Regions from separate parts of the Bradyrhizobium sp. WSM4873 genome, predicted to be linked through region 2. Evidence: predicted binding sites of a transcription regulator. Region 2 holds the regulator's gene; each other region holds the start of a gene.
The links. Region 2 encodes LexA, which represses DNA repair genes until DNA is damaged. Its sites were predicted from a motif close to TGTTCNNNNTGTGTTCNG; they were not measured.
Positions count from the first base shown of each region.

Region 1: uvrA (excinuclease ABC subunit UvrA) is a predicted target of LexA. The motif match lies at 1,002-1,019, and genes of this name have one in related genera.
Region 3: AC0L21_RS29420 (DUF3072 domain-containing protein) is a predicted target of LexA. The motif match lies at 1,980-1,997, and genes of this name have one in related genera.
Region 4: AC0L21_RS33045 (single-stranded DNA-binding protein) is a predicted target of LexA. The motif match lies at 1,152-1,169, and genes of this name have one in related genera.

Region 1 is NZ_JBVVPS010000039.1:48,106-53,880, reverse strand. It holds gene AC0L21_RS33035 (outer membrane protein) at 84-830, shown strand; gene uvrA (excinuclease ABC subunit UvrA) at 1,115-4,096, shown strand; partial or broken gene AC0L21_RS33025 (DinB family protein) at 4,142-4,695, shown strand; partial or broken gene AC0L21_RS33020 (ATP-binding cassette domain-containing protein) at 4,698-5,101, shown strand; gene AC0L21_RS33015 (hypothetical protein) at 5,117-5,458, opposite strand; gene AC0L21_RS33010 (hypothetical protein) at 5,542-5,775, shown strand, end outside.
Region 2 is NZ_JBVVPS010000003.1:325,306-331,080, forward strand. It holds gene AC0L21_RS08200 (DUF2171 domain-containing protein) at 1-100, shown strand, start outside; gene AC0L21_RS08205 (ComEC/Rec2 family competence protein) at 196-2,475, shown strand; gene AC0L21_RS08210 (hypothetical protein) at 2,614-3,051, opposite strand; gene lexA (transcriptional repressor LexA) at 3,525-4,226, opposite strand; gene AC0L21_RS08220 (molybdopterin molybdotransferase MoeA) at 4,402-5,613, opposite strand.
Region 3 is NZ_JBVVPS010000029.1:14,168-19,942, reverse strand. It holds gene AC0L21_RS29450 (hypothetical protein) at 1-113, shown strand, start outside; gene AC0L21_RS29445 (hypothetical protein) at 209-457, shown strand; gene AC0L21_RS29440 (type 1 glutamine amidotransferase domain-containing protein) at 527-1,087, opposite strand; gene AC0L21_RS29435 (hypothetical protein) at 1,302-1,457, shown strand; gene AC0L21_RS29430 (hypothetical protein) at 1,472-1,678, opposite strand; gene AC0L21_RS29425 (hypothetical protein) at 1,697-1,918, opposite strand; gene AC0L21_RS29420 (DUF3072 domain-containing protein) at 2,034-2,282, shown strand; gene AC0L21_RS29415 (DUF6496 domain-containing protein) at 2,369-2,686, shown strand; gene AC0L21_RS29410 (hypothetical protein) at 2,693-3,055, opposite strand; gene AC0L21_RS29405 (Do family serine endopeptidase) at 3,325-4,860, opposite strand; gene AC0L21_RS29400 (universal stress protein) at 5,070-5,775, shown strand, end outside.
Region 4 is NZ_JBVVPS010000039.1:53,955-58,701, forward strand. It holds gene AC0L21_RS33040 (outer membrane protein) at 74-874, opposite strand; gene AC0L21_RS33045 (single-stranded DNA-binding protein) at 1,334-1,831, shown strand; gene gyrA (DNA gyrase subunit A) at 2,205-4,747, shown strand, end outside.

The DNA of each region.
Region 1 (5,775 bases), on a different contig from region 2:
AGGCCTCACTTGGGCAAGTGAGTCCGATGCCCTTCCCTATCGTGGAAGGCACAATCAAAAACTGGGACTGGGATTAGTTTAAAATGAAAAAGGTTTTGTTGGCTTCGGCCTGTTTGTTCGCTCTCGCTGCCCCGGCTTCGGCCGCTGATCTCGCGGCGCGCCCCTACACCAAGGCCCCGGTGGCCATGGCTTCGGTCTACAACTGGACCGGCTTCTACATCGGTGCAAACGCCGGTGGCGGCTCAAGCCACAATTGCTGGGATCTCACCGCGGTTGGCGTAGCCGCAATTCCCGTCACAGCCGAGGGTTGCCATAATGCGACCGGCGCGCTCGTCGGTGGCCAGATCGGCTATCGCTGGCAGTCCACCAACTGGGTGTTCGGACTCGAAGCCCAGGGCGATTGGGCTGATCTGAAGGGGTCGAACGTTAGCTCGCCCGCCGCGCTCAGCCCGCTGGTGAACAATACCAAGATCGACGCCCTCGGCCTCTTCACCGGCCAGGTGGGTTATGCCTGGAACAACGTGCTCTGGTACGTGAAGGGCGGCGCGGCCGTCACTCACAACAAGTACAGCGGCTCTTTCGCTGGCGTTACGATCGACACCGCGAACGAAACGCGTTGGGGCGGCGCCGTCGGCACCGGCATCGAATTCGGCTTCGCTCCGAATTGGTCGGTCAGCGTCGAATACAACCACCTGTTCATGGGCAAGCACACCGACACCTTCACCTTCCTCGGCGTTAACACCCGCACCGACAGCATCAAGCAGGACGTGGATATGGCCACGGTCCGCCTGAACTACACCTTCGGTGGCCCGGTGGTCGCTAAGTACTGAGTTCAGTACTTAGCTCCAACGCCATCCGCGTTACGAAAGGCCGGCCTTGCGCCGGCCTTTCTGTTTGACCGGCCGCTCCTGCGCAGTTCCGCAAGGCCCTGCTCCTGCCAGATGCCGCCAGCGCGCCAACAATCGGTTGACGATTCGCAAGTCCCACTGGAAATCTGTCCTCGTTCTTCCTACGTTCGCTCACAACCCCATCGGCGCCGATCCCGGTTCCGGGCGAAGCGCGCCTATTCAGTTGGCGCGATCGCGCGCTTTTGGATTCCCTGAGGACCACCAGGATGGATGAAGTGATCAAGGCGAAGCGCCAACAACAGAACGTGGGATCAAACCTGCGCGCAATTACGATCCGTGGCGCGCGCGAGCACAACCTCAAGAACGTCGACGTCGAGATTCCCCGCGACAAGCTGGTGGTGTTCACGGGGCTGTCAGGCTCCGGCAAGTCCTCGCTCGCCTTCGACACCATCTACGCCGAGGGCCAGCGCCGCTACGTCGAATCGCTGTCGGCCTATGCCCGCCAGTTCCTGGAGATGATGCAGAAGCCCGACGTCGACCAGATCGACGGCCTGTCGCCGGCGATCTCGATCGAGCAGAAGACGACGTCGAAGAACCCGCGCTCCACTGTCGGCACGGTAACCGAAATTTACGACTACATGCGCCTGCTGTGGGCGCGCGTCGGCGTGCCCTATTCGCCCGCCACCGGCCTGCCGATCGAGAGCCAGACCGTCTCGCAGATGGTCGATCGCGTGCTGGCGCTGCCGGAGGGCTCGCGGCTCTATCTGCTCGCGCCGGTCGTGCGCGGCCGCAAGGGCGAGTACCGCAAAGAGCTCGCCGAATGGCTCAAGAAGGGCTTTCAGCGCGTCAAGATCGACGGCGTCTTCCACGAGCTCGCGGAAGCCCCTGTGCTCGACAAGAAATTCCCGCATGACATCGACGTCGTCGTCGACCGCATCGTGGTGCGCGCCGACATCGGCCAGCGCCTCGCCGAAAGCTTCGAGACCGCGCTGAAGCTTGCCGAGGGCCTCGCCGTCATCGAATTCGCCGATGCGCCGGCTGCGACAGCACCCGCGGAAGAGAAAAAGAAGACCGCAAAGATCCACGACAAGAGCGGACCCGAGCGCATGCTGTTCTCGGAAAAGTTCGCCTGCCCGGTGTCCGGCTTCACCATCCCCGAGATCGAGCCCCGCCTGTTCTCGTTCAACAATCCCTATGGTGCCTGCCCCGCCTGCGGCGGCCTCGGCGTCGAGCAGCATGTTGACGAAGACCTCGTCATTCCCGACAAGGAGCTCGCCATCGGCAAGGGCGCGATCGCGCCCTGGGCCAAGTCCTCGTCGCCCTATTACATTCAGACGCTGACTGCGCTCGGCAAGCACTACAAGTTCACGCTGACCACCAAATGGAAGGATCTGCCGAAGAAGACGCAGAACGCGATCCTGCATGGCTCCGGCGAGGACGAGATCAAGTTCTCCTACGAGGACGGCGTCCGCTCCTACGACACCAAGAAGCCGTTCGAGGGAGTCATCACCAACATCAACCGCCGCTATCGCGAGACCGAGAGCGAGTGGGCGCGCGAGGAGCTTGCGAAGTATTTCCACGACGTGCCCTGCGAGGCGTGCCACGGCTTTCGGCTCAAGCCCGAGGCGCTCTGCGTCAAGATCGGCGGCAAGCATATCGGCGACATCTCAGAGATGTCCGTGAAAGGCGCCGGCGCGTGGTTCGAGACCGTCCCGGAGGCGCTGAACACCCAGCAGAACGAGATCGCCGGCCGCATCCTCAAGGAGATCCGCGAGCGCCTCACCTTCCTGCTCGACGTCGGCCTCAACTACCTCACGCTCTCCCGCTCCTCCGGCACGCTCTCCGGCGGCGAGAGCCAGCGCATCCGCCTGGCCTCGCAGATCGGCTCGGGGCTAACAGGCGTGCTCTATGTGCTCGACGAGCCCTCGATCGGCTTGCACCAGCGCGACAATGCGCGCCTGCTCGACACCCTCAAGAGACTTCGTGACCTCGGCAACACCGTGATCGTGGTCGAGCATGACGAGGACGCGATCCTGCTCGCCGACCACGTGCTCGACATCGGCCCCGGCGCCGGCATGCATGGCGGCAACATCATCGCCGAAGGCACGCCCGCCGAGATCATGCGCAACCCCAACTCGCTCACCGGCAAATATCTCACGGGCGAGCTCGAGGTCGAGGTGCCGGAGCGGCGCCCGCCGAACCATCGTCGCACCATCAAAGTGGTCAACGCGCGCGGCAATAATCTCAAGAACGTCACGGCCGAAATTCCGCTCGGCCTGTTCACCTGCGTCACCGGCGTCTCCGGCGGCGGCAAGTCGACGCTGCTGATCGACACGCTCTACAAGGCGATCGCCCGCAAGCTGAACAATGCCAGCGAGGGCGCCGCCCCGCACGACCGCATCGAGGGCCTCGAGCACATCGACAAGATCATCGACATCGACCAGTCGCCGATCGGCCGCACGCCACGTTCGAACCCCGCGACCTATACCGGCGCCTTTACGCCGATCCGCGAATGGTTCGCAGGCCTGCCGGAATCGAAGGCGCGCGGCTACGAGCCCGGCCGCTTCTCCTTCAACGTCAAGGGCGGCCGCTGCGAGGCCTGCCAGGGCGACGGCGTCATCAAGATCGAAATGCACTTTTTGCCCGACGTCTACGTCACCTGCGACGTCTGCAAGGGCAAGCGCTACAACCGCGAGACGCTCGAGGTGCTGTTCAAGGGCAAGAGCATCGCCGATGTGCTCGACATGACCGTCGAGGAAGCCGCCGAGTTCTTCAAGGCGGTCCCGCGCGTGCGCGAGACGTTCCAGACGCTGCATCGCGTCGGCCTCGACTACATCCATGTCGGCCAGCAGGCCACGACCCTGTCGGGCGGCGAAGCCCAGCGCGTCAAGCTGGCAAAGGAGCTGTCCAAGCGCGCTACCGGCCGCACGCTCTACATCCTGGACGAGCCGACCACCGGCCTGCATTTTCACGACGTCAAGAAGCTGCTTGAGGTGCTGCACGAGCTGGTCGCGCAGGGCAACACGGTCGTCGTCATCGAGCACAATCTCGAAGTCATCAAGACCGCCGACTGGGTCATCGACCTCGGCCCCGAAGGCGGCGACGGCGGCGGCGAAATCGTCGCCTGGGGCCCGCCCGAGGACATTGCGAAAGCGCCGCGGAGCTATACGGGCAAGTTCCTGGCGCCGGTGCTGGCGAAGGCGCGGAAGCCGAAGCGGCGACGCGCAGCGAGCGAGGCGGCGGAGTAGCCCACCTGGAATGAGCAGAAGCATTTGTCTGAGGGAGGATCGCGTTTGCCTGCAGGACTTGTGCAAACCTATCGTGCGTTCGCCCCTGGGCGAACCATCGGCTTCTCACCGCTTGCGCGACGCTGTCTCAGGCCGACTTCGAAGCCGCACGAACCGGCTTCTTTCCGAGCCTGCAGCGCACGCTCAACCACATCCGTGTCATAGACCTCTTCTATGTCGATGCGCTGGAGGGCGGGTGGCTGGGACCGGCGGCTTGGAAGAACGAAGTGCCGCATCCCTCCCTTGCCGCGCTGAAGGCTGCGCAGGCTGCGATCGACAAGCGCTTGATTGCCGTCTGCGATGCGCTGACGCCCGAGCTTCTCGACGGCATTGTGCGGATCAACCGCGACATGCGGGTCCAGACCGAACGCCGTGACCGGCTACTCATGCATCTGTTCCAGCATCAAATTCATCATCGCGGACAGGCCCACGCGATGCTGTCCGAAACGCACATTGCCCCGCCTCAGCCCGACGAATTCTTCGCCGAGGGAGAAGCACCGCTCCGGGCTACCGAGTTCGCCGATCTTGGTTGGACCGAGGGGACCGTGTGGAAATCCTAGTCAAGGTGGAGGCGCGCGTGCGCGAGACGCTGCATCGCGCCGGCCTCGACTACATTCATGTCGGCCAGCAGACCACGACCTGTCCGGCGGCGAAGCCCAGCGCGTCAAGCTGGCGAAAGAGCTATCCAAGCGCGCCACTGGCCGCACGCTCTACATCCTGGACGAGCCGACCACCGGCCTGCACTTCCACGACGTCGTCATCGAGCATAACCTCGAACTGATCAAGACCGCCTGGGTCATCGACCTCGGCTCCGAAGGCGGCGACGGCGGCGGGATCGTCGTCTGGGGCCCGCCGGAAGACATCGCGAAGGCGCCAAGGAGCTACACGGGGAAGTTTCTGGCGCCGGTGCCGGCGAAGGCGCGGAAGCCGAAGCGGAGGCGCGCGGCGAGCGAGGCGGCGGAGTGAGGGCCGCTTTCTCTGCTACAGTCCCATTGAAGTCTTTAAGGCTGCGACCGCGAGGCCTACCCCAATCTTTTCGGCTATCGCGAGTGCCCAATTCCCCGCCGTTTTAAGATGCTGCAGCGCAGCTGAGCCATCACCTTCCGCTGCCGCTTTTTCGGCAGCAGCAACGCCACCGATAGCCACATCATGATCAGCGGTCGAAGCTTCACCCTTGAGCGCAATTCGGAGCATCCCCAATTGTTTAGATAGCTCCTGCGGGTCAATCTGCCCCTTCGAGAGCTGAATCATCGTGACGTTGTTAGCGGTGGCACCCGGCCCCATCGCGGCCACCTGATTTCCCGTGAAGCTCGATTTACCCATAATCATCTCCCTTCTAACCTGCAGACATGCCACCACAGAGTGTGCAAACATTCAAGGTTGTCTGCATCGCCGAGGAGGGACCAATGGATGAGTCGTCGATCGACCTGGAACGCCGCGTTGCTCACTTTCGTGGAGACGTCTCACGCGAGGAACGCCCTGAAAGCGTTACAAGCTACTTAGATGATAATTTGGGGTTCAGGCCGGTGATTGCCGACCTTAATTCTACGGATATTGAAACTCGCACTCCAACTCCTACGGTATATTCCGAAAATCAATCACTTTGGACCGACCTAAACACCCGACGTGTCCGGGAGGGC
Region 2 (5,775 bases):
TCACTTCATCGACAAGGGCCTCGTCGCCGATATCGAGGGCAACAAGGTCCGGCTCTCGGCCAAGGCGGACGTGGCCGTGACGATGGAAGAGGAAAAGTAGCGATCGCGCCCTTTCGTTCCTGATCCGTACCGCTATCCGCCCGCCTGCACGTTCCGGTAGCTTCTGACTTCGTTGCGTATCACCGAGTGCAGAGAATGGCGGAGCCGGGCCGGCCGCTACGGTCGCAGGGGATCGCGGGGACGTGGCCCGCGGGCCGCGCCGCGTCCGCGGGCGGCCTCGCGCCTGCAGGCCTCGACCTCTGGACATCGCTCGCCGAGACCTTGCGCGCGTGGCTACGCGCCGAGGCTGGCGCTGGGCGGCTATTGCCGTGGGTGCCCGTGGCGTTTGGCTGCGGCATCGCGCTTTATTTCTCTGCCGATCACGAGCCGGTGCTGTGGGTCGTTGCAACGACCGCCAGCGCGCTCTTGCTTGGCGCGGCTCTGTTGCGGCGGAGCCGGCTGTTCGCCCCGGCCATCATGATCGCAGCGGTCGCGGCCGGCTTTGCCGTCGCGACCTGGAAGACGGCGCGCATCGCCCACCCGGTGCTGGCAAAGTCGCTCTATTCGGTGTCGTTGTCGGGCTTCGTCGAGGCTCGTGACATCCGCGAGCGGACAGATCGTTTCGTGCTGCGCGTCACCGCGATGGAGGCGCAACGCAGCGACGTCAGGCTCGAGCGCGTGCGCCTGTCGGTCCGCAAAGGCACCGCACCGGAGGTCGGTAGCTTCGTTCAGCTGAAGGCGCGGCTGATGCCGCCGCTCGCGCCGGTGCGACCCGGCAGCTACGATTTTTCGCGTGACATGTTCTTCCAGGGCATCGGCGCCTCCGGTTTTGCAATGGGCGCAATCACGGTGGCGCCGCCGCCTGAGACCGGCGGCTTGCGGCTGCGTTACGCGGCCTTCATGCAAGGCCTGCGCGATGCGATCGATGCCCGCATCCGCGCGACGCTCGACGGTGACAACAGGGCGATCGCGACCGCGCTGCTCACCGGGCGGCGCGATGCGATCACCACGCCGGTCAACGACGCCATGTTCATCTCCGGCCTCGGCCACGTGCTCTCGATCTCCGGTTATCACATGGCCGTCGTTGCCGGTGTCGTGTTCTTCGCGGTACGCGCGCTGCTCGCTCTGATTCCGGGACTGGCGGCGGGCTTCGCCATCAAGAAATGGTCGGCCGCCGCCGCGCTGGTCGCTGCTGCGTTCTACCTGCTGCTGTCGGGCGCGGAGGTCGCGACGCAAAGATCGCTCTTCATGACGGCGGTGGTGCTGATTGCGGTGATGGTCGATCGCCGCGCCATCACCTTCCGCACGCTTGCTGTGGCTGCGCTGATCGTGCTGGCGGTCGCGCCGGAAGCGCTGGTGCATCCGAGTTTTCAGATGTCGTTTGCGGCAACCCTCGGCCTGGTGGCGCTGGTGCAGATCGGCATGCCGAATTTGTTTGCCTCGCCGGACCATTCGGCGACCGCGCGCATTGCGATGTGGGGCGGCCGCGAGATCGCGATGCTGTTCATGGCTTCGCTGATTGCGGGACTTGCGACCACACCCTACGCCGCTTTCCACTTCCACCGTGTCACGCCGTTCGGCGTGCTCGCCAATCTCGGCGCGATGCCGGTGGTCTCGGCGCTGGTGATGCCGGCGGGACTGTTGGGGCTGCTTGCTGCTCCGTTCGGGCTGGACAGCGTGTTCTGGTGGCTGATGGGGATCGGCATCGACTGGATGGTCGCGGTCTCGCGCTGGGTCGCGGCCTTGCCGGGCGCGGTCGGCCGCATCCCGGCGTTCGGAATCGCGCCGCTGATCGTGGCGAGCCTGGGAATCATCGTGCTGGGCTTGTTGCGGACGCCGCTACGCTGGTCCGGCGCCCTGGTGCTGCTGGCAGCGATCCTCTGGGGACTGTCGGCGCGGCAGCCCGACATCCTGATTGCCGGGGATGGCGCGAGCGTCGCCGTGCGGGGCAAGGACGGATATCTGCACCTGATCAGGACGAACAAGGACAGCTTTCTGCTGAGGGAATGGCTCGCTGCCGACGCCGATCCCCGCGATGCGGGCAGAGCCTCGCTGGCCGATGGCGTGTCCTGTGACGAATCCGGCTGCGTGACGCCACTGGCCGACGGGAGGCTGGTCGCGCTGGCACTCCGCGTCGACGCTCTCGCGGACGATTGCAGTCGGGCCGTGCTGGTGGTGACGACACGTCCCGCGCCGCCCGATTGCGCCGCGATGGTGGTCGATCGGCGGCGGCTCGCCAGCCAGAGCGCGCTGGCGCTGGCGCAGCGTGGCGACGGTTTTGCGGTTCAGGCGGTGAGGGCGAGAGGCACGAGCCGCCCCTGGTTGCCGGCCGGCGCCGGCGAGGGTGATTTCGACGGCAGCCTCGCGCCAAAGACGACCGCGTCCCGCATCAAGGACGCAACGCCGGCGGAGACGGACTTGCAGGCCGACGATTGATCTGATGGTGCGGAGCAACGCAGTGGATCGGTGCGTCCGCTCGGATTCGCTGGGCGCAAACTACACCATCTCGCCGGCCACGGCCGGCGATGGCGATTCAATCCTGACCTCCGACCTCGTAGCCGGAGGGCGGCTGTTTCAGCCGATCGGCAGGTGCGTGACGGTAGGCTGCCTGCTGTCGGCGATGATCTGCGCCTTGTGCTCGCGCTCGGTGACCGACTGAGTCACCGGCAGTTGCAGCACGGTCGCCCGCTGGCCTTCGACGAGCTGCGTCACCAGGACATATTTGCCGTCGGGGAATTCGATCGCGTCGTGATGGCGGTCGGGAACGTGCGGATCGATTTTGCCGAACTTGCCCACGCGGGAATTGATGGTGCGCGTCCAGATCCAGCGATTGTCGTAGCGGACGTCGTCGGCGAAGGCGAGCTCCGTTCCCGGCAGCAGGCAGACGGCAACGGACGGATCGGCTGCGGAGGCGAAGCCGCGCGTCGAGGTGCCGCGGAAGCTTGTCGTGACGATCGTCTCGCCGACTTCGGCGGGGCGCGACGCGACGGCATGTAGGCTGTAGTCACACATCGGGTGCTCCTCATGCTGGGATAGCAACCCGCGTCTCTTATCGAGGCGCAGGCCTCTATCAGAGTGGAAGCACGAAAGCTCTGCTTGGTTGTGGGCAAATCTGCGGCTGGCTTCCGCAAGCCGCGATCACATTATCTTTCCCGAATTCAATAGGAACAAAGCCCGTTGCGATGCATTCGGGAGGCGCATGCGCGAATATTGCCGGCTTGGCTGCGGCGGGCGAACTTGATCGCTGGATGGTGTTTCCTCGAACACGCGAGCCGCGACGCGGTGCCATTTGAAGCGGTGCTGTTTCGGTGCTGTTTCCTGGGCGTCGCGAGGAGCCAGCGCCGGAGGAGGGGCCGGATAGTCTGTGCAGAACCAGAACGACTATCCAGCCGGAGCGGACGATGATCCGCTCCAATCTCTGACCGGCGATGCCGGTCGGAAGCGCGCGAGGCGCCAAGCACTTCAGGTATGAAGCACTTCCGGTATCAGTACTTCCGGTAAAGCCCGATCAGCTTGCCCTGAATCTTCACCCGGTTGGGCGGCAGGATGCGGACCTCATAGGCTGCGTTGGCGGGCTCGAGCGCGATCGAGGCGCCGCGACGGCGGAAGCGCTTCAGCGTCGCTTCCTCGTCGTCGATCAGCGCCACCACGATGTCACCGGTATCGGCGCTCTCGTTGCGCTGGATCAGCGCCATGTCGCCGTCGAGGATGCCGGCCTCGACCATGGAATCGCCGCGCACTTCGAGCGCGTAATGCTCGCCGGAGCCGAGCATGTCAGGCGGTACGCTGATAGTATGGCTGCGGGTCTGCAACGCCTCGATCGGCGTGCCGGCCGCGATGCGGCCCATCACCGGCACCGCCACGGGACGCTCGCCCTCGTCAGCCGGCAGGCTGGAGCTCGCACGCACCTTGCCGAGATTGCCCTCGATGACGCTCGGCGTGAAGCCGCGTCGGCTGCCTGCGGCTGCCTGGAGCTCCGGCAGCTTGATGACTTCAATCGCACGGGCGCGGTTGGGCAGGCGTCGGATGAAGCCACGCTCCTCGAGCGCCGTGATCAGGCGATGGATGCCCGACTTCGAGCGCAGATCGAGCGCATCCTTCATCTCGTCGAAGGAGGGCGGCACGCCGCTTTCCTTCAGACGTTCACTGATGAACCGCAGAAGCTCGTATTGTTTGCGCGTTAACATCTCGACCAAAGTCCCCCGGTTGATGTCGTCCGATTCCGAGACGCTGAATTCGGCTATAAGCCGCTACATGCTCGAAACAAATCATGAACGGACACTATATGTTCGATACATGTTCCGCAACTGCTTAATTTACCGTGAACAGAGCAAAGTTCGCGGAACGCGCATTGCCGGACGCTCAGACGGGGAGCCGCAACACTTCGCAAGCCGTGCCGGCTTCGGCCTTCGGCGCGAACGGTGCGCGCACGAGAAGTACCTGTGCTGCAGCGAGATTCGCAAGCAGCGAAGAGTCCTGATGATTGACGGGAAGAACGACGCGCGTGCCATCGTCACGCTCCTCCAGATGCGCGCGCAGATAGTCCTCGCGCTGGTCGTTGGTGCCGACGTCGCGGCCGAGCACGGCGCGTTCACGGTGATGGTGAATCACCGAACGGCCCGACAGGGCGCGAATCAGCGGCACCATGAACAGGAAAGCGCACACATAGGACGACACGGGATTGCCCGGCAGGCCGATCACACCCATTGCGCCGAGCCGTCCGTGCATCATCGGCTTGCCTGGCCGCATCGCGATCTTCCAGAACGCTATCGCGATGCCTTCGTCCCGCAGCGCCTGCTGGACCAGATCGTGGTCGCCGACCGATGCGCCGCCGGTCGTGATCAGGACGTCGGCGCCGCTCTCACGGGCGCTGCGGATGCCGGCGGTGGTCGCCTCCAGCGTGTCGGCGGCAATACCGAGGTCGATGGTCTCGGCGCCCTCGCTGCGGGCGAGCGCGTGCAGGGCGTAGCCGTTGGAATAGACGATCTGGCCGTGGCCGGGCGTGGTGCCCGGCATCACCAGCTCGTCGCCCGTGGCGAGAATCGCGACTTTCGGACGCCTGAAAACGGCAAGGTGCGGATGATTCATGCCGGCGGCGAGCGCGAGGTCGCGCTCGGTGAGACGGCTTCCCTTGCGCAGGAGCACGTCGCCCTCGCGGAAATCGATACCGGCTGGGCGGATGTGCCGTCCGGCGATCGCGGCTTCCTTGATCGTGATACGTTTGCCGGCGACAACAGTGTCTTCCTGGATCACGACGGCATCCGCGCCACCGGGAATGACGCCGCCCGTGAAGATCCGTACGGCCTCGCCGGCGCCGACCCTCCCGGCGAACGGTCGGCCCGCCGCGACTTCGCCGATGACGGTGAGCTCCGAATCGATCGTCGCGGCGTCGGCCGCCCGCACCGCGTAACCGTCCATCGCCGACATCGCCTGCGGCGGCTGCGTGCGCCGCGCCGCGACGTCACGCGCGAGCACGCGATGGTAGGCCTCGTCGAGCGAAATCATTTCTTCCGGCAGTGGCTCTGCATCCGCCAGCACCGCGGCGAGCGCGTCGGAAACCGGCATCAAGGCCACGGCGAAAACTCCTGCTCGGCACGTTCGGGCGAATGTTCCGCAAGTCTTCTAGCCGAGCGCGGGCGCAGAGGCAAAAACGGGGGCAGTCATCCCGCCGCTTCGCATCGTTCCGGAAGCCGGGATCAAGCGCGTCGCGGCATGATCCGAAGAACGTGAGAGATC
Region 3 (5,775 bases), on a different contig from region 2:
ATGGCGGAAGGCAGGCCGTGGTCGTGTTCGCCCTCACATTGGTGACGACGTTCGCGATCGGCGCGACACTGACCGGCGTCGTATTCATCCTCGCAGAGGACAAGCAAACTTGAACTATGCGGGATTTACCGGAACTTCTTTGTTCGGAACTCCTGCGACGAATGGCAGTTGGCTGCCTGCGTCAATTCAACTCAGGGAGTTCCCGAACATGAAGACTACCAAGCTCGCTCTTGCCGTGATGTTGGCAACCGGCCTGGCCGCCGCACCGTTCGCCGTGCAGGCCAAGTCGCACAAGGCGAAACACGGATCCTCGATGTCGTCGTCGCAGACCACCACGGGCGCCAACACCAAGTCCTCCAAGGGTGCTGACCCCTCCGGTCAGGGCGGCTCAGGCCCCGGCTCCGACCAGGGCGGCACCATGACGAACAACAAGGCCGGCATGAGCAACACCAAGTAAATCCCCGCCGAGATGTCAGACAAAAGCCCCGCGGCCGCGCGGGGCTTTTCCCTCCGGGAGCCGCTGACTTCACGCCGCGCTGCGTTGAAGGTGCCGACCTTCCTTGATCTCTTCGATGATTTTGGCGCTGAAGGCTTCGAGATCTCCGGGGTTGCGCGAGGTGATGACGCCCTGGTCAACAACCACTTCCGAGTCTTCCCATGCCGCGCCGGCATTGATGACATCGGTCTTGATCGATTTGTATGAGGTCAGCTTGCGGCCCTTGGCGATGCCTGTTTCAATCAGGAGCCAAGGCGCATGGCAGACAGCCGCAACGATCTTCTTCGCGTTGAAGATGTCCTTGACGAAGCTCAGCGCCTTCGGCTCGACCCGCAGGAGGTCCGGATTGATCTGCCCGCCCGGCAGAACGACCGCGTCGTAGTCGCTGCCGGAAACCTGGTCGAGGGTCCTGTCCACCTTCACGGCCCGACCCCAATCCTTTTTGTCCCAGCCCTTGATCTCGCCGGGTGCAAGCGAGACGACGTGGACCGTCGCGCCCGCCTGTTTCAAGCGGTCGCGCGGCACTTCCAGTTCCGATTGTTCAAAGCCGTGCGTGGCCAAAATCGCGATCGTCTTACCCTGAAGCTCCATGGAACACTCCGTTGACGTGAGAGGAGCCCGGTCAATCAGCCGAGCCGACTTCCGTTCCGCGCGATTGCGTGCTTCACGCGGATGTGCGGCAGGTTGTGTCAGCCACAGGAACGTTCGCCGAGAAGATCGTTTGAACCGCATTCCATCGAGGTGGCGAATGGCAAACGTTCGGTCATTGCTCTCGCGCTGGGCGGCGCCGCTGCTCGGCGCAATCATGCTCATCTGCAGCATCATCATCGCGATCGGGGGCGCGTGGCTGATCGCCTTGGGTGGCTCGTTCTATTATCTGCCGGCCGGCCTCGGGCTCTTGATCTCGGGCGTTCTATTGCTGGGACGGCACGCCGAAGGCGCCCTGATCTACCTGTCTTGACGTGACGAACTCGCTTAGCTGCGTCGGCCCTCAGTGACTTTAAGGCGCGCTCCGAGATCTGATTTCACCAGATGATCGAGTCGTGCACGCTTGCGCGCGATCAAGAGCTGGGCCGCGGCGTCGTCGAGCCCCTCGCGTTGCAGCTGCCGGATGGCGGAGCCCAGTTCGAGAATCTCGGCGCGCAGCTTCAGAATCCGGTACGCATCCGGGTCTTCCTCCACCGTGCGCTCCCAAAGCTTTCAGCGGCGCGCAACCACGCGCAGAGGACTACCTGATGTCTTCGCGGAACGAAGGCGCATCCTGTCGCGGACATTCGGCAGGACATCGCCGCCACCTGCAGCCTTCCATTCGCCGATCAGCAGATTGATTTTCCGGCGCAGATCCATCTGCGCCAGGGCCTTCTCTGTGCAGTCACGATCGCGCTCGACGAGTTCGCGGACGGACACCTCGATATCGGCCATTTCCAGCCTCAAGGCGCTGATTTTACGTCGAATTTCATTAATTCTGTTGTCCATGGCTTGTTAGAACAAAATAAGAACATATAGTCAAGTCACGATTTCAGAAGGGAGAAGCGACATGCAGGTTCAAGGTAAATACGACGCCAAGACTTTCCTGACCGACAAGACTTTCCTGACCGACAAGACTTCCCTCACCGCCAAGGCTTTCCTCACCGAGCAGATGACGCGGGCGCAGGGCCTGCGGCTGAAACGGCTGAGCGAAGAGGCGTATCAACCCGCGCAATATGCCCGGGATCTGTCCTCCAGCGAGGCAGCGCGGCGCATTCAGGTGCTGGAAGCCGAGATCGAGCTGGCGGATTCGTTCTAGGCTGGGTCGCGTATCCCCGACGTTCGCGCGCGCTTTCGGAACTATGCCTGTCTCGGATGGTTTTCCCCGGCCAAGGGAGAACATGCATGGCACGCAAGGCAAAGAAGCGCCGCTACTCGCGCAGCGCCGGCAGCGATGTCGAAAGCGAGATGAAGCGCTACAAGAAGGGTACCGCCAAAAGCGGACCGGGCGGTCGAGGCGGACGCGTGAAGAGCCGCAAGCAGGCAATCGCGATCGGCCTGTCGAAAGCGCGCAAGAAGGGCAAGAAGGTCCCAAAGAAAGCCGCGAAGCGGAAGACGTCCAAGAAAACGTCAAAGAAGACAGCTCGGAAAACGTCCAAGAAGACTTCGAAGAAGAGCTCGAAGAAAACGTCGAAGCGCAAATCCTCCAAACGGTCGCGCTGACCTCCGTCAGATCATGCTGCCCGGCATGAAGCAGCGGATCGAAACGCCGAACGCGGTCTTCACCGGCCACACCATAGTGCGGCCGGCCCGGTTCGGCTCGGTGATCACGGCTTCGTCCGGTACCTCGACCCACTCGCCGTCGAGCCGTACGCGATAATGTCCATTGTGCGAGTCCCAGTCGGGATCGGCGACGGCAAACCCATCCGCATCCGAGCAGCACGGGCCGAGATGGCTGCGAAGGCCGTCGAACCATGGCTTGAGGGGAGAGTCCGCGTAACGGCCGTCGTCACGCCCGAGAGCGTTTCCACCCCACAGTACGAATGGCGCCACGAGCAGCGCAGTCCTTAGCGAGAGCTTCAATCGATCCATGTCGGCACCGATCAATACGAATTGCCGGCCGGCCCAGCTCAGCGGCAGCAAATTCGAAGTTCCACGCTTGCAATCGTCGGCGGCTTCATTGCCGCCGAGTCCAGACGAGATCCGCAATTGTGATGAGCGAACACGGCTTTTTCGGACGAACCGGGTCATCCTCCCTGCCGTTAACGAGAATGTTATCGGCCGGCATTCGGAATCCTGAAGGCGAACAAGAAAGGCGGCCCGGGGGCCGCCTTTTGGATTTACGCCGATCGACCTTCGACTTATGCGAGCGGCACCGCCACGAACCGGGTCGCCTGCGCGCTTCTGACCTGCAGCAGCACACTGCGCTTGCCGGACGATTTCGCTTGCGCCAGCTCCGAGCGGACATCGCCGATGTTGGCGACGGCCTTGCCGCCCACATTGAGGATGACGTCGCCGGTCTGGATGCCGCGCTGTGCGGCCGGACCTTGCGGATCGACTTCAGTGACTACGACGCCCTTCTGGCCGGCGCCCTGCACGTCGCCGGCCGGAGCCAGGCTGAGCCCGAGACGCGGCGGCATGCCGGCATCTGGCTGCGACTTGCTCTCGTCGGCTCTAGCTTGCCGCTCGTTCGGCAACTCGCCGAGCGCCAGTGTCACCGTCTTGCTGTCGCCCTTGTGGACGACATCGAGCTTCACGGACGTGCCCGGCGCCAGGGTGGCGATGGTGCGGGCGAGATCGCGGGAATCCTTGATCGCGGTGCCATTGACCGCGGTGATGACGTCGCCCGCCTCGATGCCCGCCTTCGCCGCGGGGCTGCCGTCCTGCGGATTGTCGACGATCGCGCCGCGCGCCTCCTTGAGGCCGAGGCTGTCGGCGATATCCGACGTCACCGGCTGCACCTGCACGCCGAGCCAGCCGCGTGTGACCGCGCCCTTGTCCTTCAACTGAGCGACGACGAGCTTTGCGGTCGAGGCCGGAATGTCGAAGCCGATGCCGACCGAGCCGCCGGAGGGCGAGAAAATCGCAGTGTTTACACCGATCACGTTGCCGTTCATGTCGAAGGCCGGGCCGCCGGAATTACCCTTGTTGATCGGCGCGTCGATCTGGATGAAGTCGTCATAGGGACCGTTGCCGATGTCGCGGCCGCTGGCCGAGACGATGCCGGCGGTCACGGTGCCGCCGAGGCCGAAGGGATTGCCGACCGCGACGACCCAGTCGCCGATACGCGGCTTCTGCTCGGAGAATTTGACGAACGGAAAGTCCTTCTTGCCTTCGACCTTGATCAGCGCGAGATCGGTCTTCGGATCGGTGCCGACCACTTTCGCGCTGTAGGTCGTGCCGTCGTCCATCGTCACTTGCACCGACTCGGCGTGATCGACGACGTGGTTGTTGGTCACGGCATAGCCGTCGGCGGAGATGAAGAAGCCGGAGCCCTCACCCGTGATCATCTGGCGGCGCTGGCGCGGCATGCCTTCCATGCCAGGGCCGCGGAAGCCGAATTGCCGTGAGAACTGGTCGAACGGCGTCGCCTCGTCCGAATCCATGCGGTTCTGTTGCAGCATCGCGCTCTTATCGTTGTCCTGGTCGATCCTGACCCGGACCGAGATGACGGCAGGTTTGACCTTGCTGACGAGGTCGCCGAAGCCCGGCGGTGTCGCGGCGCTCTCCGCGGCCTGGGCGGGCGCAATGAAGGAGGTCGCGCTGAACGGCGAAGAGCCGGGGGCAGTCGCCAGCACGGCCAGGCCAAGCGCGGCCACGGTGCCGAGCAGCGCGAGCCGGCGCGGCCTCAAGATCTTGCGGGACGCGGTGGTGTCGGAATTGACGTGATCGTTCATGTCGATATGTCCATGTTGGGTAAGTCGCCCCGTACCCAACATGGTGGTCGCCACCTTACAGCGTCCCGTCCAAGTGATTAAATCTTGGCAAAGTGGCTGGGGCCGGCGAAGGTCAAAAACTCGAGGCTGCACGTTTGATGCAGCTCAACGCGGGCCCTGCGAACCGTGAAAGACTGCGGCCACCGGATGATGTCCATCGGAGGCACGTCATGTACAAAGACATTCTCGTCCATATCCCCACCGAGCGCCCGATGCGCCCGGTGATCGACGGCTCGATCTCGCTCGCAGCGAGCCTCAACGCCCATCTCGATGCAGTCGCGGTTGGTTATGTGGCAACCAGTGCGGCCTACGTGATGGAGGGCGGCGCTGCCGTGGCGGCGGTGTTCGAGATGGAGCGCGAAAGCGCAGTGGAGCGGGCCGAGGCCGCGCTCGCGGTGTTCAAGAGCGAAGCGATGAACGCCGGCATTTCCTACACATGCCACCCGCTCGGGACGATGCCGGGGGATGCGGTCGGCTTGCTCGGCGAGATGGCGCGGCTGCACGATCTCAGCATCGTGCTCCAGCCGGATCCGGCGCAAGGCTCACTCGACAACGATGTGCCCCGCGAGATCCTGTTCCAAGCGGGCGGCCCGGTGCTTTTCCTGCCCTACACCTTCCGTGGAGCGTTCAAGGCGAAACGGATCGGCATCTGCTGGGATGGCAGCCGCCTCGCAGCGCGCGCCATGCGCGACGCCGCACCATTCCTGGCCCGCGGCGAGGAAATCGTGATCATTGCGATCAACGAAACAGACATGGTTCCCGACGAGGTCTCGACGCGCAATCTGGCGAGGCACCTCGGGCGGCGCGGACTGTCGACCCGAACCGTCAACCTGTCGGCCGCGCGCTCTAACATTCAGCCGACCATACTGTCGCTGG
Region 4 (4,747 bases), on a different contig from region 2:
TATGGTCCTCCATGGGACCAGCAACAAAAAAGGCCGGCACGAGGCCGGCCTTGATTGATGAATGTCAGTTCGATCAGTACTTTGCGATGACCGGACCGCCCCAGCGATAGTTCAAGCGGACGAGTCCCATGTCGACGTCCTGGCCGATCCGGTCACTGCCGAAGACCGCACCCGCGGGCGTTGTGAAGCCGATCGTGCGATTGCCGAGGAAGATGTGGTCGTACTCGAGGCCCAGCGACCAGTTTGGTGCGAAGCCGAACTCCAGACCGGCCCCGACCGTGCCACCCCAGCGAGTTTCACGGGCGGAAGCCAACAGGGTGCCCGCGCCGGGCGTGCCCGCAGCAGCGTAGACGTCGTACTTGTCGCCGACGACGGCGGCGCCGCCCTTCACGTAGAACAGCACGTTATTCCAGGCGTAACCGACTTGCCCGGTGATGAGGCCGAAAGCGTCGATGCGAGAACGGTTGCGATCACCCGTCACCAGAGCGGTGCCAGGGAAGAGGGTGCTCACGTTGTCGCCCCGGAAGTCGGCCCAGTTGCCTTGGCCTTCAAGGCCGAACACCCAATTGGTGGATTGCCACCGATAGCCGATCTGGCCACCGACGGTGCCCCCCGTCGCATTGTGACAGCCTTCGCTGGCCAGAGCACCTGGGACCCCGGTCACCGCGCCGGTCGCATCCAGGAAACTCCAGCAATTGCGGCTCGAGCCCCCGCCGCCGTTGATGCCGATGTAGAAGCCGCTCCAATCGTAGATGGTGGCAATCGCCGGCGCGGGGGCCTTGGTATAGGGACGCGCAGCCAGATCCGCCGCGCTTGCGGGAGCCGACAGGCCCATCGCCACTGCACCTATTGCACCAATAAGAAGCTTATTCATTGCCAGTCTCCCCAGGTTCGTCCGCTTCTTATGTCCCCGAAGCGGCTGATCAGGCGCGAGGGCCCATATGAACTAAGTCCGAGGCAACGGTAACTCTGCGGAGCGGCAGAGTCCGTCTCCGAAATGCAACAAGAACGGGGCAGTGCGAGTACCCATAACCTGCTGAATGTTAAGTTCTTTCTCCCGTTTCAGGGAACCTACAAAGGTTCCAATCTACCCGTGCCTTCCCGCAGCACATCGGCCGATCGATCTCACACCTTCAGTGCTGTCGTTCGCCAAGAACAAATCTGGAACGAGCCGGAGGTCGATGCTATATGTGGGGATAACCGGAGGGGTGACGGACTGATCGGCGTCCGCAAGCGTTCGGCGAGCGTATAGGGTCGCCTCAACAGGCACGGCGGAACGCGGGGAGCGGACCGGCCTTCTTGAATTCAATGGCATTCGGAGCGGAGAGCGGAGATGGCGGGAAGCGTCAACAAGGTCATTCTGGTTGGAAATCTCGGCAAGGATCCTGAAATCCGCCGCACCCAGGACGGGCGTCCGATCGCCAATCTGAGCGTCGCCACCTCGGAGACGTGGCGCGACAAGGCAACCGGCGAGCGCAAGGAAAAGACCGAGTGGCACCGCGTCGTGATCTTCAATGAAGGGCTCTGCAAGGTCGCCGAACAGTATCTGAAGAAGGGCGCCAAGATTTACGTCGAGGGTGCGCTCCAGACCCGCAAATGGACCGACCAGAGCGGTGTCGAAAAGTACTCGACCGAAGTCGTGCTGCAGGGCTTCAACTCGACCCTGACGATGCTGGACGGTCGTAGCGGCGGTGGCGGAGGCGGCAGCTTCGGCGACGAGCCGGGTGGCGATTTCGGGTCCTCCGGTCCGGTCAGCAGCGCGCCGCGGCGCCCCGTTGCCGCTGGCGGCGGTGGCCGCAACAGCGACATGGACGACGATATCCCGTTCTGAGCGACCGCGTTCTGAGAACGCGGCGTCTCGATGCGGAGGCGCCGGCCGGATGAGCGGCGCTTCTCATCTCGTGTCAGAAAATCCCACTAATCGGCAGGACGGGCTCGGGGTTTCCGGGCCCGCTTCATGTTTGGGGTGAGCTCGGATTGCGGCTTTGGCAAACGCGCTGACGGGGCAAGCCCGTCGCGCGGTTTTCCGCGCGCAGCGGGCGATTTTGCAAGGCCGATGCGGGGGCCGTCCGAGACATCGCTCGCAAGGGCTTAAGTTGTTGGAAAAATAGGCGGAAAAAGCGCTTCCAAGAACCCCGCGAGGGTGGTTATCAGAGGCTCGATGCGCTATATGATTCCCAGATAAAACCTCACCGGATTTCCCCTTGGCTGACGACGACGACAAGCCCGGCGACCAGCCGGCGCAACCCTCGGATATTCGCCCCGTCTCCATCTTCGAGGAGATGAAGAAGTCCTATCTCGACTACGCCATGAGTGTGATCGTGGCGCGGGCGCTGCCTGACGCCCGCGACGGTCTGAAGCCGGTGCATCGCCGCATCCTGTACTCGATGAACGAGCAGGGGCACACGCCGGACAAGAAGTACGTCAAGTCCGCCCGCGTGGTCGGTGACGTCATCGGTAAATATCATCCGCATGGCGACCAGTCGATCTACGACGCCATGGTCCGGATGGCGCAGGACTTCTCCATGCGCGTGCCGCTGATCGATGGCCAGGGCAATTTCGGCTCGGTCGACGGCGATCCCCCGGCGGCCTATCGTTACACCGAAGCTCGATTGACGAAGGCGGCGCTGGCTCTGCTGGCCGACATCGACAAGGACACGGTCGATTTCCAGCCGAACTACGACAACAACGAGACCGAACCGTCGGTCTTGCCGGCCAAGTTCCCGAACCTCCTCGTCAACGGCGCCGGCGGCATCGCCGTCGGCATGGCGACCAACATCCCGCCGCACAATCTCGGCGAGGTCATCGACGCCTGCGTCGCGCTGATCGACAACCCCGCGCTCACCATCGACGAGCTCATCAACATCGTGCCGGGACCGGATTTCCCGACCGGCGGCGTCATTCTCGGACGGCAGGGCATCCGCGCCGCCTATCACCTCGGACGCGGCTCGGTCATGATGCGCGGCAAGGTCGCGATCGAGACCATCCGCAAGGAGCGCGAGGCGATCATCATCACCGAGATTCCCTACCAGGTGAACAAGGCGACGATGGTCGAGCGCATCGCCGAGCTGGTCAAGGAAAAGAAGATCGAGGGGATCGGCGACCTGCGCGATGAATCCGACCGCGACGGCTACCGCGTCGTCATCGAATTGAAGCGCGACGCGGTGCCGGATGTGGTGCTCAATCAGCTCTACAGGTTCACGCCGCTGCAGACGAGCTTCGGCGTCAACATGGTGGCGCTCGACAGCGGCCGTCCGCGGATCATGCATCTGAAGGACCTGCTGGCGATCTTCGTCGACTTCCGCGAGCGCGTCGTCACGCGGCGCACCAAGTTCCTGCTCGCCAAGGCCCGCGATCGCGCCCATATCCTGGTCGGTCTGGCGATCGCGGTCGCCAATATCGACGAGATGATCCGCGTCATCCGGACCTCGCCCGACCCGACCACCGCGCGCGACACCCTGATGTCGCGCGATTGGCCCGCCCGGGACGTCGAGGACATGCTGACGCTGATCGACGATCCGCGCCACCGCATCAGCGAGAACGGCACGATCCGGCTGTCGATGGAGCAGGCGAGGGCCATTCTCGATTTGCGCCTGCAACGCCTCACCGCACTCGGCCGCGACGAAATCCGCGAGGAGCTCGACAAGCTCGCCGGCGAGATCGCCGACTATCTCGACATCCTGCGCTCGCGCGACCGCGTGCTTGAAATCATCAAGTCCGAGCTCGCCGAAGTGAAGGCCGAGTTCGCGACCCCGCGCCGCACCGTCATCATCGAGCAGGAAGGCGAGGTCGAGGACGAGGACCTGATCCAGCGCGAGGACATGGTCGTCACCGTCTCCCACGCCGGTTACGTCAAGCGCGTGCCGCTGTCGGCCTACCGGGCGCAGCGCCGCGGCGGCAAGGGCCGCGCCGGCATGCAGACCCGCGACGAGGATTTCGTCAGCCGGCTGTTCGTGGCGTCCACGCATACGCCGATGCTGTTCTTCTCGTCGCGCGGCCAGGTCTACAAGATCAAGGTCTGGCGCCTGCCGATGGCCGCGCCGAATGCGCGCGGCAAGGCGCTGATCAACATCCTGCCGCTGGAGCAGGGCGAGCGCATCACCACCATCATGCCGCTGCCGGAGGACGAGTCCACTTGGGGCAATCTCGACGTGATGTTCGCCACGACCGGCGGTAACGTCCGGCGCAACAAGCTGTCCGACTTCGTCGATGTCCGCCGCTCCGGCATCATCGCGATGAAGCTCGACGACAACGAAGCGATCGTCGACGTGCAGATCTGCACCGAGCATGACGACGTGCTTTTGACCGGCGCCGGCGGCCAGTGCATCCGCTTCCCCGTCACCGACGTGCGCGTGTTCACCGGGCGCACCTCGATGGGCGTGCGCGGCATTGCGCTTGCCGAGGGCGACAAGGTGATCTCGCTGGCGATCCTGCGCCACGTCGAGACGACGTCCGACGAGCGCTCGGCGTACCTGAAGATGCGTCGTGCGGTCGCCGGCGAAGCTGCGGCCGAGGAGCCGGCGGCGGACGCCGAGGCCGAGGAGACCTCCGGCAGCTTCCAGCTCGCCCAGGAGCGCTACATCGAGATGTCGGCGCAGGAGCAGGTCGTGCTGACCGTCTCTGTCAACGGCTACGGCAAGCGGACCTCGTCCTACGAGTACCGCACCACCGGCCGGGGCGGCAAAGGCATCGTGGCCATGAGCGTCAACAACCGCAACGGCAACCTCGTAGCGTCGTTCCCTGTGGA